2 linked regions of the Microlunatus soli genome follow. The protein of the gene in region 2 interacts with the protein of the main gene of each other region in a pairwise test. Links are inferred from orthologs where the notes say so. Each region holds a gene or a part of one and is shown on either strand. Other genes may lie near its edges.

What was found. Proteins that work in one complex are often made in the same cells at the same time.
Region 1: the proteins of leuS (region 2) and ligA interact in binary tests that used the Escherichia coli proteins (3 or more experiments, as listed by UniProt). The link is inferred for Microlunatus soli from one-to-one orthologs.

The regions. Positions count from the first base shown.
Region 1 is NZ_LT629772.1:6,100,304-6,107,357, reverse strand. The notes cover bases 2,373-5,339. They hold ligA (NAD-dependent DNA ligase LigA), read right to left. Parts: upstream 4,932-5,339; coding sequence 2,814-4,931; downstream 2,373-2,813. Other genes in these bases: BLU38_RS27925 (ATP-binding cassette domain-containing protein), read left to right, coding at 5,145-5,339; BLU38_RS31915 (hypothetical protein), read left to right, coding at 2,373-2,540. Outside these bases: BLU38_RS27940 (KAP family NTPase), read left to right, coding at 1-1,705; more of BLU38_RS31915, read left to right, coding at 2,199-2,372; more of BLU38_RS27925, read left to right, coding at 5,340-7,054. UniProt on the Escherichia coli protein: DNA ligase that catalyzes the formation of phosphodiester linkages between 5'-phosphoryl and 3'-hydroxyl groups in double-stranded DNA using NAD as a coenzyme and as the energy source for the reaction.
Region 2 is NZ_LT629772.1:5,035,413-5,042,628, reverse strand. Bases 2,196-5,324 are described here. They hold leuS (leucine--tRNA ligase), read right to left. Parts: upstream 4,957-5,324; coding sequence 2,434-4,956; downstream 2,196-2,433. Other genes in these bases: BLU38_RS23085 (HAD family hydrolase), read left to right, coding at 5,213-5,324. In the rest of the region: BLU38_RS23110 (endonuclease/exonuclease/phosphatase family protein), read left to right, coding at 1-647; BLU38_RS23105 (helix-turn-helix transcriptional regulator), read right to left, coding at 672-1,373; BLU38_RS23100 (nuclear transport factor 2 family protein), read right to left, coding at 1,410-1,769; BLU38_RS23095 (hypothetical protein), read right to left, coding at 1,891-2,184; more of BLU38_RS23085, read left to right, coding at 5,325-5,929; BLU38_RS23080 (carbohydrate ABC transporter permease), read right to left, coding at 5,895-6,839; BLU38_RS23075 (carbohydrate ABC transporter permease), read right to left, coding at 6,836-7,216.

The DNA.
Region 1 (7,054 bases), 1.1 Mb from region 2 along the record:
GGCGAACGCCATCCCGTGGGTCGGCGGCGCAGCAGCATCAGCGGCGAGCTCCCTTGGAGCAGCACTGAAGAAGCAGACTCCGTGGGACAAGGCGTTCAACACAGCCGCAGACGAGTTGAAAAAGCTGGGCACGCCGGTCCTGATGATCGCCGACGACATCGATCGATTGCAGACCGAGGAGCTGCTCGCGCTTCTCAAAGTCGTCCGGCTTCTTGGTCGGTTCCCTGGGGTGCACTACCTGCTCGCCTACGACGAGGGAACATTGTTCCAGGCTCTCTCCGAGGCGAACCTTGTCGGCGAGGACGACGGTGCCGCGGCCCGCTTCATGGAAAAGATCGTCCAGTACCCGCTCGTGGTGCCCCCGTTGCTGTCCACACAGCTGCTGGCCCGGCTCGACGCAGGTCTTTCCGCGACGCTTGCCGACGCGGGACGACCGCAACCGAACGGCGAGCGACTTGGGCATCTCGTCGAGGTGTACCGGTCTGTGCTCGGTACTCCCCGTGCCATCGACCGCTATCTCGCGCAGCTGCGACACCACATACCCCTAGTCCAGCCAGAGGAAATCGATGATGAGGACGTCATCGTCCTCACTCTGCTTCGCACAGCGTTCCCGACCCTGTACCAGCAACTTCCGCGATGGCGCGATCAGCTGATTTCCGGGCACACTGACAAACTCAAACACAGCACAAGCGGCATTGAATACGAGCCGTTCGACATCGAACCTCTGCTCGAGACGGTGCCAACTCGCTCACGGGCTGACGCCCGAACGCTACTAACTGACCTGTTCCCAAAGCTGCGTTCTCGCGGCGTGAGTTACGCCTCTTCAGACCGTCGCATCAGCGACGCCCGGTACTTCGACCGGTACTTCGCAATGGGGATCCCGTCCCACGATGTCTCCGACCTCGAGGTGGCGAAGGCGACAGACGAGGTCGGGCGTGGACAGCCAGCGGCGCTCACAGCGCTACTCAGCCAGGCGAACCCGGACCGCGTCGTCCTCGTCGTCGACAAGAGTCGGCGATTCGCAGAGAGTCTACCCAAGGACGACGCCGGCGACGCGCTCCGCCTCGCGCTCGTGAAGCTGCTGGTCGCAGTCCTCGACGACGTGCACGACAAGCCGAGCTTCTTCATGAGCCCGCGCGAGCGGGTAGTCGCTTGGGCTAGCCAAGTCGTAACGCATCTGACCGACATGGCGCCGGCTGACGCACTGCTCGACGCTCTCACCGCCACCGCCGACTTGGCGACGAGGATCGAGGTTATCTACCGTGCCGACCTCGATGAAGGACCCCGTCCTGCCTGCCTCGACCAAGTCATCGCAGAGTTGAGCGCTCAGGCCACCAAGGAGATAGTCGTCCATCTCGAAGCTCAAGACTCCGCTCCCGAGAACACCCAGCCGGGAACGATCATCCACTTCGTGCTGAGCACCGCCCAAGCCGCCCCGCTGGCTACCGCGGTCGCCGCTGGCCTCGCATCGGGCGCGTTCGGAATCGCGGATGTCGCGGCCCGGGTGATCCCGATTCGGATCCTCTACGGGGTCGGGAGCCAATACGAGCTGAGTGACTTCGACCAAGAGACCTTCAACGCCCTGGTTCCACCCGCTCCCGATCCCTGGTATCAATCAACGAAGATCGAGGTCGACAAGCACGACTTAAGCTGGGCCAACCGACGGGAGTACGCGGCCGGCCGGGCGAAGCAGCCTCCAGCTTGATCAACTCTGTCGACCGCCAGAGGCGATGGTCAAATGTACGCACGGGATCCCCGACCAGGCGGCAGCGAGCTCTACCCGATCGATCGATGATCACGGATGCTGGATCGGGTGACTTCGCGGCGCCGATCCCCAGATCGGCACACTAGGAGCCCAGCTCACTGCCACACTTCCGTTGTGCCCACGATCAACGATCGCGCAGCAACGGCCAGCAATCCAAGTACCCCGGTGCCAGTCCTGCGCCAGATGGCCTCGGACGCCGCCCCGAAGGTCCGCACAGCAGTCGCGGGAAACCCATCCACACCGATCGACCTGCTCAAGACCCTCGCCGAGGACGAACTTCCTCGTCCGCTTTGCCGTCGCCGAAAGTCCAAATCCGGACGCGGCCGTGGTCGCTTTACAGTCATCGAGACCCGACACCCGGGCCCAAGCTGCGACACGCGACGATCTCGACGATCCAACTCGTTGGTCACTTCTGCAGGATCCTGCGCACGAAGTGCGCGAACACCTGGCCGACACCTGTTCGGACGTCGAGCTCCTGATCGCGTTGACGCACGATCCACACCCGATGGTCCGAGGATCCGCGGCACTGAACGGGCACCTTCCGCTGGTCGAGCTGGAGAAACTCGCCAAGGACCCCTTAGCCCCGGTGCGAGCCGCAACAGTCGCGACCCGCCGGCTCAGCGCCACCACTCTCACCCGACTGGCAAACGACCGGTCCGCCGAGGTCCGATGGGAAATCCTCACCTCGCACCCAGAACGCCTGGATCTCGTCAAGAAGCTCGCCGGCGACTCTGATGAGATCGTCGCTGGCCAGGCTCGCTCCCAGCTTGAGTGACCGCCTGCCCGCAGGACGTTCCACCACCGGGCGGCAGCTGGCCGGCACCCGTAGGCGGTGCCGTGTGTGCCCGCAGCACCCGCCCGGCTCTCCTGCCCGCTCAACGGGCGCCATACGCAACACGATCCGGGTTCTCCGGTGACTCGCTGATCATGATCATTCGGCGGAAGCGTCGACCGAGTAATCAGCGCAGGTAGCAGCAGACTGGCAGCCCCCGCGCTCGGAGAGGTTTGACGAGGCACACCGTCGACGACCAGCCAGTCGACAGCAATCTCAGGCGTCCTCGCCGATTCGGGCAACCTCGGAGGCGGCGTCCGGTCCAGCGTTCAGCAACACCTCGAACCCTTCGGCGTCCAGGACCGGCACCTTCAGCGAGACGGCCTTGTCGTACTTGGATCCGGGCGACTCCCCGACCACCACGTACGCCGTCTTCTTCGACACCGACCCCGACACCTTGCCGCCGCGGCTGGTGATGGCTTCGGCGGCGCTGTCCCGGGTGTAGCCGGAGATGGTGCCGGTGACCACGAAGGTCAACCCGGCCAAGGTCTGCTCGCCGAGCTCACGCTCCTCGGCGACCATCTGGACGCCGGCGGCCTTCCATTTCGTGACGATGTCGCGATGCCAGTCGACGGCGAACCAGTCGACGATGGCCTGGGCCAGGGTCGGGCCGACCCCCTCGACCTCGGTGAGTGCCTCGACGTCGGCGGCGGCGATCTTGTCGATGTCGCCGAAGGCGTCGGCGAGATCGGGAGCGACCCCCGGGCCGAGGTGCCGGATCGACAGCGCGATCAGGAATCGGTCCAGCGGCCGCTGTTTCGCCTCGTCCAGGTTGTCCAGCAGCTTGCGGGCATTCGCGGTCAGGTTGCCGGCCTTGGTCCGGAACAGCTCTGCCTGCACCAGCTTGTCGGCGTCGAGATCGAAAAGGTCGCCCTCGTCGGTCAACAGTTCGTTGTCCAGCAGCGCCCCGGCGGCCTGGCCACCGAGCATCTCGATGTCCAGCGCGGACCGGCCCGCCAGGTGGAACAGCCGCTCCCGCAACTGCGCCGGGCAGGACCGGGTGTTCGGACAGCGGATGTCGGCGTCGCCCTCCTGCTCCGGCCGCAGCTCGGTCCCGCAGGCCGGGCAGTGGGTCGGCATCTCGAACTCGGTCTCGCTGCCGTCCCGCAACTCGACCACCGGCCCGACGATCTCGGGGATCACGTCACCGGCCTTGCGGAGCACGATCGTGTCGCCGATCAACACGCCCTTGCGTTTGACCTCACTGGCGTTGTGCAGCGTCGCAAAACCCACCGTCGAGCCGGCGACGACCACCGGCTCCATCTCCCCGTACGGCGTGACCCGGCCGGTGCGGCCGACGTTGACCTTGATGTCCAGCAGCTTGGTGTTGACCTCTTCGGGCGGGTACTTGTAGGCGATCGCCCAGCGCGGCGCCCGTGAGGTCGATCCGAGTTGATCTTGCACGGTGCGCTGGTCGAGCTTGATCACCACACCGTCCAGCTCGTGCTCCACCGAATGTCGATGCTCGCCGAAGTAGCCGATGTAGTCCCAGACCTCGTCCAGCGTCGTACACAGCTTGGTATGACTGCTGACCGGCAATCCCCAACGGGCCAGCCCGTCGTAGACCTGGGACAGCCGATCGGCCTCGAACCCCTCGACAGCCCCGATGCCGTGCGCGATGAACCCGAGGTTGCGGCTGGCAGTGATCCGCGGATCCTTCTGCCGCAGCGAGCCGGCCGCCGAGTTGCGCGGATTGGCGAACGGCGCCTTGCCGTCGGCGACCAGCGACTCGTTGAGCTTTTCGAAGGACTCCACCGACAAGAACACCTCACCGCGCACCTCGAGCAGCGCGGGGAGATCATCGCCGGTCAGCCACTGCGGGATCGGCTTGATCGTCTTGACGTTGTCGGTGACGTCCTCCCCCACCCGGCCGTCGCCGCGGGTCGCCGCCCGGACCAGCTTGCCGCCCTCGTAAACCAGGTCGATCGCCAGTCCGTCGATCTTGAGCTCGCAGAGGAAGCCGGACTTTTCGATCTGTTGCTGTCCGAGCTCACGGATCGCGCGCTGCGCCCATCGGTCGAGCTCCTCGGCGCTGAACGCGTTGTCCAGGCTGAGCAGTCGCTGCGGATGCTGCACGGCCGCAAAGGTCGACGACGGCGGCGGGCCGACCTTCTGCGTCGGCGAATCCGGTGTCCGCAGTCCCGGGAACTCCGCCTCCAGGCTCTCCAACTCGCGCAGGGTCTTGTCGAACTCGGCGTCGGACATCGTCGGTTGGTCGAGCACGTAGTAACGCCAGCGGGCCTGATCGATCGCCTCGCTCAGCTCGGCATGCCGCTGCCTGGCCTCGGCCGTCGGTTCGGCACCGGCGGCAGCACGAGCGGTTTCCTCGGACAGTTCGGGCGTCTGATCGGGCGTCTGACTCACACCCGAAATCTAGCGTGTGGCACCGACATCTTGGGTCGATCGGTGGCCCCGGGCCGGCTGTCTCCGGAGCTGAACGAGACGGTGAATAGTCGGGCGATCGAAAACCGATCGGAACTGTCGGCGGCCCGCACTAAGCTGCCCGAGCGGTCACAGGGTGGTGATGGATGGTGGTGGGGGTGATGGATGTTCGGGATCCTGCGGTTCGGCCTACGGGTCGCCCGGAAGTCGACGGTCATCGCGGTGGCGGCGGCCTTGCTCGGAGCGGCGACCGCGATCGTCATCCCGGTGCTCACCGGCCGGGCGATCGGCGGCGCCCTGGGGGTGATCCGCAACGGCTTGGACCGGCCGTACGTCGTCGTCCTGATCGTCCTGTTGCTCGCGCTGGCGATCAGCAACGTGACCTCGGTGCTCGGCCAGACCGGCTTCGAGTTGGCCGACGGCCCGATCCGTCGGGAGGTGACGCTGCGGATCGGCTGGGCGCTGTCGCACGACCCTGATCTGACCGAGATGGAGGATCCGGCGACCGCGGCGCTGGTGCAGAAGGTCCGGTCCCGGGAGTGGGAGATCTCGATGGGCTATCAGCTGCTCACCGGGGTCGCCACCCGACAGATCCCGGCGCTGATCGGCACCGCGGTCACCCTGGGCATCGTGCTCACCTGGTGGGCGCCGCTGCCGATCATGATCCTGATCTTGATCAACGCGGAGTATCTACGCCGGGTGATCACCACCCAGATGGACGTCTGGTCCGGCCAGACCGAAGGACAAAAGCATGCCGCGTACGCCTTCGAGCAGGCGATGGGCAAAGCTGCGAAGGAGATCCGGATCTTCGGCCTCGCCGACTACCTGCGGCGCCGAATGATGGGCTACGCGTTGGAGGGCTACCGGCCCTACTGGGCGCGACGGTGGCGGGACGCCGGGCTGAGTGTGGTGCTCGGCGTCGCGAAGGTGATCGCCACGCTGGCGGTGATCTGTTACGCCGCCTGGCAGGCCGCCACCGGCAGGATCGATCTGACCACCATCGCCACCGCGATCCCGTTGATCATGGCGATGGCCGACACCGATCTGTGGATGATCGGCCAGCTGCAGCGAGCCGGGACCACCTACGGCTGGCTGGAACAACTCGCTCCGACCAAGCAGTACGCCCAGGACCAGACCGAAGGAGCGGCCAAGGTCGCAGCAGCGGCCAGGACCACCAAGATCGCTACGCCGGCCGAGCTGACCTCGGCCGACACGATCATCCGGCCAGCCGACGCCGACACGGCAGACAGCATCGAGACGCCAGCTTCGACCGCGATGGTCGTCGGAGACCGTCGGCGGCCGGACGAGCCGGCCACATCTCCTCCGCCGGGCATCGTCTTCGACGAGGTCAGCTTCGGTTATCCGGGCAGCGATCGGCTGATCCTGGACGGGCTGAGCCTGGAGCTTCCGGCCGGTGATGCGGTTGCTCTGGTGGGGGTCAACGGGGCCGGCAAGTCGACCCTGGTGAAGCTGCTGGTGGCCGGCTACCTGCCGACCCGCGGTCGGGTGCTGGTCGACGGTGTTGATCTTGCGTCACTGGACGTGGACCAGCGGCGCGCCTGGCAGCGCCGGGTCTCCCCGATCACCCAGGAATTCCTCCGGCTGCCGTTGCCGGCCGGCGACAACGTCGAGCTCGGCTCCGGGGCGGTCTGGGCCGGTCGGCTGGATCCGGATCCGGTGCCGGACACCGCGGTGTTGGACGACATCGCGCAGCGGGCCGGGATCACCGATCTGGTGCAGCGGTTGCCGGCCGGATGGCTGACCTCCTTGGACAAGACCATGCCGGGCGGCACCGATCTTTCCGGCGGTGAGTGGCAGCGGATCGGTCTGGCACGGGCGCTGCGAGCCGTCTCGTCCGGCGCGCAGGTGCTGGTGTTGGACGAGCCCGCGGCGGCACTGGACGTGCAGTCCGAGGCCCGGCTGGTCGACGGTTACCTCGACCTGGCCCGGTCGGTGACGTCCTTGATCATCTCGCACCGGTTCTCGGTGGTCCGGCCGGTGCCGTCGATCTGTGTGCTGGAGCACGGCCGGATCGTCGAGCACGGAGCGCACGAGGAGTTGATGGACATCGCAGA
Region 2 (7,216 bases):
TGGCCAGTCTCAACATGAAGATCGGGTCGGCCGATGTGGATCAGATCCGCAGCATCGCCGAGCGGGTCGACATCCTGATCCTGGTCGAGGTGACGCCGACCGCCTACACCGCAGTCCGGGACGCGACCGCCGACAGGTTGGACTCGGTGGTCCCGGCGGGTATCTCGTCGGGCAACCAGTCGATGATCCTGTCCCGGTTTACGTTGACCGACGCGAAGGAGTTGCGATCGACCAGCCCGCAGTGGTCGGCAACTGTGGCGGTGCCCGGTATCGGCCCGGTGAACCTGATCGCCGCCCATCCGTGCAATCCCTTCTGTGGCGGGGATCTGTGGGTCACCGAGCATCGGTCGCTGCTGAGCCGTGCTGAGCAGCTCGACGGTCGCCCCGAGGTGATTGCCGGTGACTTCAACGCCACCAGCGACCACCGGCCACTGCGCCGGCTCGAACGCCACGGTTTCGTCTCCGCCACCGACATCGTCGGCCGCGGCTGGCTGCCGACCTATCCGGCGAACGTGCGGCTGCTGCCACCGCTGATCCAGATCGATCATGTGTTGGTCAACCGACGACTCACCGTCACCGCGATCGACACCTTCCCGATCGACGGCACCGATCACCTCGGGCTGATCACCCGGTTGGCCGGCGCCTGAACAGCTGGTGACGTCCGGCAGTCCTCATCGGTCGTCGGCGAGATTGTGGGCTGCCCATCGCTCCAGGTCCGCGGCGATCACCGCCTCGGGTCGTTGCGGCGCATGCTCGTCAGTCACGTCGACCGACCGGATCCGATCGGTGCGGAAACCTCGTACTCCGCCCCGGGCGCGACACCAGCCGATCAGATACCACTGGTCGCCGCCGTGCAGCAGTCCGAGCGGCTCGACCGACCTCTCGGAGATCGCACCGTTCGCATCGCTGTAGCTGATCCACAGCACCGCGCCATCGACGATCGCCCGCGGCAGGACGCGATCCCGGGTGAGGAGGTCCCGCCCGGCCCCGATCAGATAGGTGCGGGACAACAGCTCTGTCGCCTTCCGGTGTCGGCGTTCGGGCAGCGCCGAGATGATCTTGTCGATCGCAGCCTGTGTCTCGCCGCCGAAGGGTGACCCGGCGAGCAGCGAGAGCCCGGCGATGATCGCCGTGGCTTCGGTCGCACTGAACTGCAGTGGGGGCAGCGAGAACTCCCGATCGATCACATAGCCTCCGGTGCGCCCCGGCTCGGCATAGATCGGGACTCCCGACTGCTGCAGGGCCAGGATGTCCCGTTCGATGGTCCGGACGGTCACCTCGAACGTGTCCGCCAGTGTCCGGCCCGGGATCGGGCGCGGCGACCGCGCGCGGAGATGATCGACAAGGGCGTACAACCGTTCCGAACGTTTCACCGCATCTCCGATCCTCGACTTCTGGGTCCGCCCGGATCAACCGGACATCGGACGCTGCCCGGTCACAGAGTAGACGTGGCTGATCAACCCGTCGTCGAAGTCGAAGACATCGATCCCACCGACATGGAGATCGTTCCGGTCGGCGTTCCAGATCGAGACACCATGATCACCGCCGTCGATCAGTCGGACGTGGCCGTAGCCCAAACCGGGGCGGTCCGCACGGAACGAGCCGATGAGTCGACGGAGTCCCGCTGGTGTCCTGATCGTGTCCGCCTCGTCAGCGATGCCCAGACCACCGAAGTGGATGCTGAAGTCCGGGCGGCAGATCTGCTCGGCCTGATCGAGATCGCCGTTCCACAGCCGGGTCCAACGGGCCAGGGTATCCAGATTGCTCATGATCATCTCCTCGGTTCCGGGCACGCTCGGTACGGGCCCGGAACCGATCCTGGCGTCCCGGGACGACAGCGGTATGTCGGTGTTTCTGACCCGCTTGTCAGTGGCTTCGGCCAGGCGATGATCACTTCAGCTTGGGGTACACCTCGGCGAGCGTTTCCTCGAAGGCGTCAGTGAAATCGTTCACGATGGCGCGCAGCAGCCGCGCCTTGTGCAGCGCATTGCGGGCGTCACCGACGTTGTAGGCGCTCAGATCGAGCGAGGTGACACGGGAGCAGTCGGCGATCGTCAGATCGGCGTCGACCGTGCGTTCGCCGGAGGTGTCCTTGAGGATCTGAAGGTCGGCGAGCACGTATGCGCCCGCGTGATAGCCCCGCCGGTTGAGGAACCGGCGGCGGTAGAAACGGCGAGTAGCCATGATGAAGCTCCTTCCGCCGACAAGGACTGTCGGCTAGATCGGGGACTTCATGGCCGATCGCCTCCTTCCCCCGATGTCGTTGGTCTGACGTTCCACAGCAGCCCACGACTGTACGCCGCTCCCCGTGCGCGTGCACCCGCTTTTGTGCGCGCAAAGCCAACAGCCGCACCGGTTCCGTACCTCCGCACCGGGTATACCTGGTGCGGACGTACGCAAATGGTGCGGCTGTTGGGAAGCAGGTCGGCCAGGCTAGGCGGGGACGATGCTGACCAGCTTGGGCGCCCGGACGATGATCTTGGCGATCTCACGGCCGTCCAGAGTGCGTTGGACGTTCTCGTCCGCCAGCGCCAGCTCGCGCAGGTCGTCCTCGCTGATCGTCGGGGAGACCTCCAGCCGGGCCCGGACCTTGCCCTTGACCTGGACCACGCAGGTGACCTGCTCGGTGACCAGCAGGCTCTGGTCGACCTCCGGCCAGCCGGAGTCCGCGACCGACGGCCGGTGTCCCAGCAGCTCCCACATCTCCTCGGTGACGTACGGCGCGAACAGGCTCAGCGCCTTGGTGATCATCTCGGCCGACTCACGAACGGCCGGATCGTCGCCCCCGGAACCGTTGTCGATCACCTTGCGGGTGGCGTTCACCAGCTCCATGATGCGGGCGATGGCGACGTTGAACCGCTGGCCCTCGATACAGTCGGTGATGTCGGCGAACAGCTTGTGCGCGGTCGACCGCAGGCCGGCGTCACCGGCCGCGAAGTCGACGCCCGGATCGCTGGTCACGTCGGCGGCCAGCCGGTACGCGCGCTGCAGGAAGCGCAGCGAACCACCAGGTGACACGTCGGCCCAGTCGACGTCCTCCTCCGGCGGGCTGGCGAAGACGACGGTCAGCCGGACGGCGTCGACACCGAATTCGTCGATCTGCGCACCCAGGTCGACCCCGTTGCCCAGCGACTTGCTCATCGACTTGCCCTTGTTGATCACCTGGCCCTGATTCAGCAGCCGCTTCATCGGTTCGGTGAAGGTGATCAGCCCCATGTCGTACAGCACCTTGGTGAAGAAGCGCATGTACAGCAGGTGCAGGATCGCGTGCTCGACGCCGCCGACGTACTGCGCGACCGGCATCCACCGGGCAACGGCCTCGGGGTCGAACGCCTGGTGATCATCGGTCGGCGAGCAGTAGCGGAAGAAGTACCAGGACGAGTCGACGAAGGTGTCCATCGTGTCGGTGTCCCGGGTCCCCGGTCCCCCGCATTGCGGGCAGTCGACATTCACCCAGTCGGTCGCCGCGGCCAGCGGCGAGGTTCCCTTGGGGTTGAGGTCCGTGCCCGTCAGATACGGCAACTCGACCGGCAGCTGATCTTCGGGCACGGGCACCTCCCCACACTTTTCGCAGTGGATGATCGGGATCGGGGCACCCCAGAACCGCTGTCGGCTCAGCAGCCAGTCCCGCAGCCGGTAGGTGATCGCTTCCCGACCGACGCCCTGCTCGGTCAGCGCCGAGATGATCTTGGCCACCCCGGTCGCCTTGTCGGTGATCCCTTCCAGGGCAGGAGAATTGACGTAACTTCCGTCGCCGGCGGTCGCGATCCCGGTCTCGTTGGGATCCGGCTCGCCGGTGTCGACCACAACGCGGACGTCGATGCCGAACTTCCGGGCGAACTCCAGGTCGCGTTGATCATGGGCCGGGACCGCCATCACCGCGCCGGTGCCGTAGTCGGCCAGCACGTAGTCGGCGGCGTAGACCGGGATCTGTTCGCCGTTGATCGGGTTGATCGCGTGCACGCCCAGGAAGACGCCGGTCTTCTCCCGGTCGGTGGACTGCCGCTCGATCTCGGTCTCCGACTTCGTCTTCTCCAGGTACGCCTCGAACTCGTCCCGTCGATCATCGGTGACGATCTGCGAGGCCAGCGCACCGTCGGGAGCGACGACGAAGAAGGTGGCGCCGTACAGGGTGTCGGGTCGGGTGGTGAACACCGTCACCGGCTCCTCCCGGCCCTCGATCCGGAAGTCGACATAGGCGCCGGAGGACCGGCCGATCCAGTTGCGCTGCATGGTCAGCACCCGCTCGGGCCAACCGCCTTCCAGCTGCTCCATGTCGTCCAACAGCCGGTCGGCGTACTGGGTGACCTTGAAGAACCACTGGGTCAGCTCGCGCTTGGTGACCTGGGTGCCGCAGCGCTCGCACAGCCCCTGGACGACCTGTTCGTTGGCCAGCACCGTCTGGTCCTTGGGGCACCAGTTGACGTAGCTCGCCTTGCGATAGGCCAGACCCTGCTCCCGGAACTTCAGGAACAGCCACTGGGTCCACCTGTAGTACTCCGGGTCGGAGGTGTGCAGCTCTCGGGACCAGTCCAGGCTCAGCCCGTAGCGCCGGAACGAGTTGGCCTGGGTGTCGATGTTGGCATAGGTCCACTCCGCCGGGTGCGAGTTGCGCTTGATCGCGGCATTCTCGGCCGGCAGCCCGAAGGAGTCCCAGCCGATCGGATGCATCACGTCGAAGCCGCGGAACCGCTGGTAGCGGGCGACCACGTCACCCATCGCGAACGCCTCGGCGTGCCCCATGTGCAGGTCACCGGACGGGTAGGGGAACATGTCGAGGACGTACCGGCGTTCCTTCGACCCGTCATCGCGGGCCTTGAACGTCTGGTGCTCGTCCCAGTACTGCTGCCAGCGTTCCTGGGCGGCACCGGCGTCGTACCGCGCTCGCTCGTCGGCAACCGCTCTCTCGTCGGCAACCGGACTCGCGGCGCCGGCTCCCTCTGCGACCTGCGTCACTGCTCTCACTCCTCGATCACTGCATCGTCCTCGACCATGAACCGCCGACCCTTCGAGGTCGGACTCCCAGACATGAAAAGACCCCTCGGCCCGAAGGCATGAGGGGCAGCCGCACAGACCGGGTCCGTGCGGCTAACTAAGGAGCTCCTGACGATACATAGCACTCATGCTACCGCAGCTCGGTACGGCGCCGCCCGCAGCTACGGCCTCGGCCACGGCTACGGTGGGCCCTGCCGTCCAGCGACCAGGAGTCCCGATGTCAGCGAGTTCGTCGAAGTCAGCGTTGTTGGTCGATGTCGGCGGCGTTCTGCTGCTGCTGAACCGCCGTGAGTTGGCGCCGGTGATCGCCGACTTCGGCGGCGTCCGGACGTCCGAGGACTTCTATCGTGCCCACTGTGCCGCGCACAATGCGGCGCACCCGGCGCACGGAGACTCTCGCGACTACTACGAGATCCTGCCCGAGTATGCCGGTGTGCCGGAGGATCGCCGATCGGAGTGCAGCCGCGCCTACCGGGCCGCCTGCGCCACCCGCAACATGTGGCACGACCCGGACCCGCAGTCGAAGGCCGCGCTGGCCGACTTCACCGCCGGCGGCGTGAAGGTGGCGATCGTCTCGCAGGCCGACGGTCGGATCGCCGACATGCTGCGGACGGCTCGGATGTGTCAACAGGGCCCCGGTCCCGGGGTCGAGGTCGACCAAGTGTTCGACAGCGCTGTGGTCGGATTGAACAAACCCGACCCGCGGTTCTTCCTGCACGCGACCACCGCTCTTGGCGTCACCCCGGACCAGGCCGTGCATGTCGGCGACACCGTGCCCGCCGACGTCGTCGGCGCCCGCAATGCGGGCATCCTGGCCGTGCACTACGACCCGTTCGACGACTGCGACGCCGCCGGCGACCATGATCATGTACGGGAGCTGGCCGAGATGTCGCGCTACCTCACTTCAGACCGGAGCTCGCCAGCGCCGCGATGAAGTGCCGCTGGAAGAGCAGGAAGATGATCATGATCGGGATCACCGAGGACACCGAGCCGGCCATCGCGTAGCCGGCGGACAGACCACCGTCGGCATCGACGAATCGGGTCAGCCCGAGCGGCACGGTGAACAGTTCCTTGTCCGACAGCATGATCAACGGGCTCTCGTAGTCGTTCCAGGATCCGACGAAGCTGATGATGCCCAGGGCGGCCAGCGTCGCCTTGGCCTGAGGCAGGTAGACCCGGGTGAAGACCCGCCACTCCCCTGCCCCGTCGATCCGGGCCGCCTCACCGTATTCGGCCGGCAGCGACAGGAACGTCTGCCGCATCAGGAAGGTGCCGAACACGGTGAAGATGCCGGGCAGGATCAGCGCCCACAGGGTGTTGTACAGGCCGACCTGCTGGAAGAACATGAACCGGGGCACCAGCAGCAACTGGTTGGGCACGATCGCCGTTGCCAGGTAGAGCAGGAACACCTTGTCCCGACCGGCGAAGCTGAGCCGGGCGAAGGCATAACCGGCCATCGCCGACGTCGTCAGGTCGCCGACCACGCCGAGCAGCGAGACGGTGATCGAGTTGGAGAAGAAGACCGCCATCGAGGGCGACCCGTTGAGCCACACCTCGGCGTAGTTCAGCCACTCCACCGGATGCGGCAACCACTGCATCGGGATCGCGAAGACCGCCAGGTTCTGCTTCAACGACGAGGAGAGCATCCAGACGAACGGCAGGATGAACAGCACCGCCAACAGCCACAACGCCACCGACTTGATCAGATAGCGGCGACGCGCTCGGCGCCGGCGCAGCGACAGCCGGGGCCGATTCTCCCCGACCGCGCCGGTCGAGACGCGACGCCGGTCGGCGGTTGCGTCCGACGTCGTCGACACTGCTTCGGGTGCGGTCGATGCGGTCATGAGTGCAGCCCCCTGCCGCGCTGGAACCGCCAGAACACCGCGCTGAGCAACAGCACGCCGACGAAGCTCATCATCCCCATCGCCGCCGCCGACCCGAACTGGTAGTTCTGGAAGCCGGTCTTGTACATCAGGTACGACAGCGTCGTCGATGACTCGCCGGGACCGCCCCGCGTCAGGAACGCGATCAGGCCGAATCCCTGCGAATGCCCAATCAACGACATGATGAACAGGAATGTCGTCGTCGGCATCAACGCCCGCCAGGTGATGGTCACGAACCGGGTCCAGCTGCCGGCGCCGTCGAGCTCGGCGGCCTCGTACAGCTCGGTCGGCATCGCCTGCAGTGCGGACAGGAAGATCACCGCGTGGAAGCCCATCCC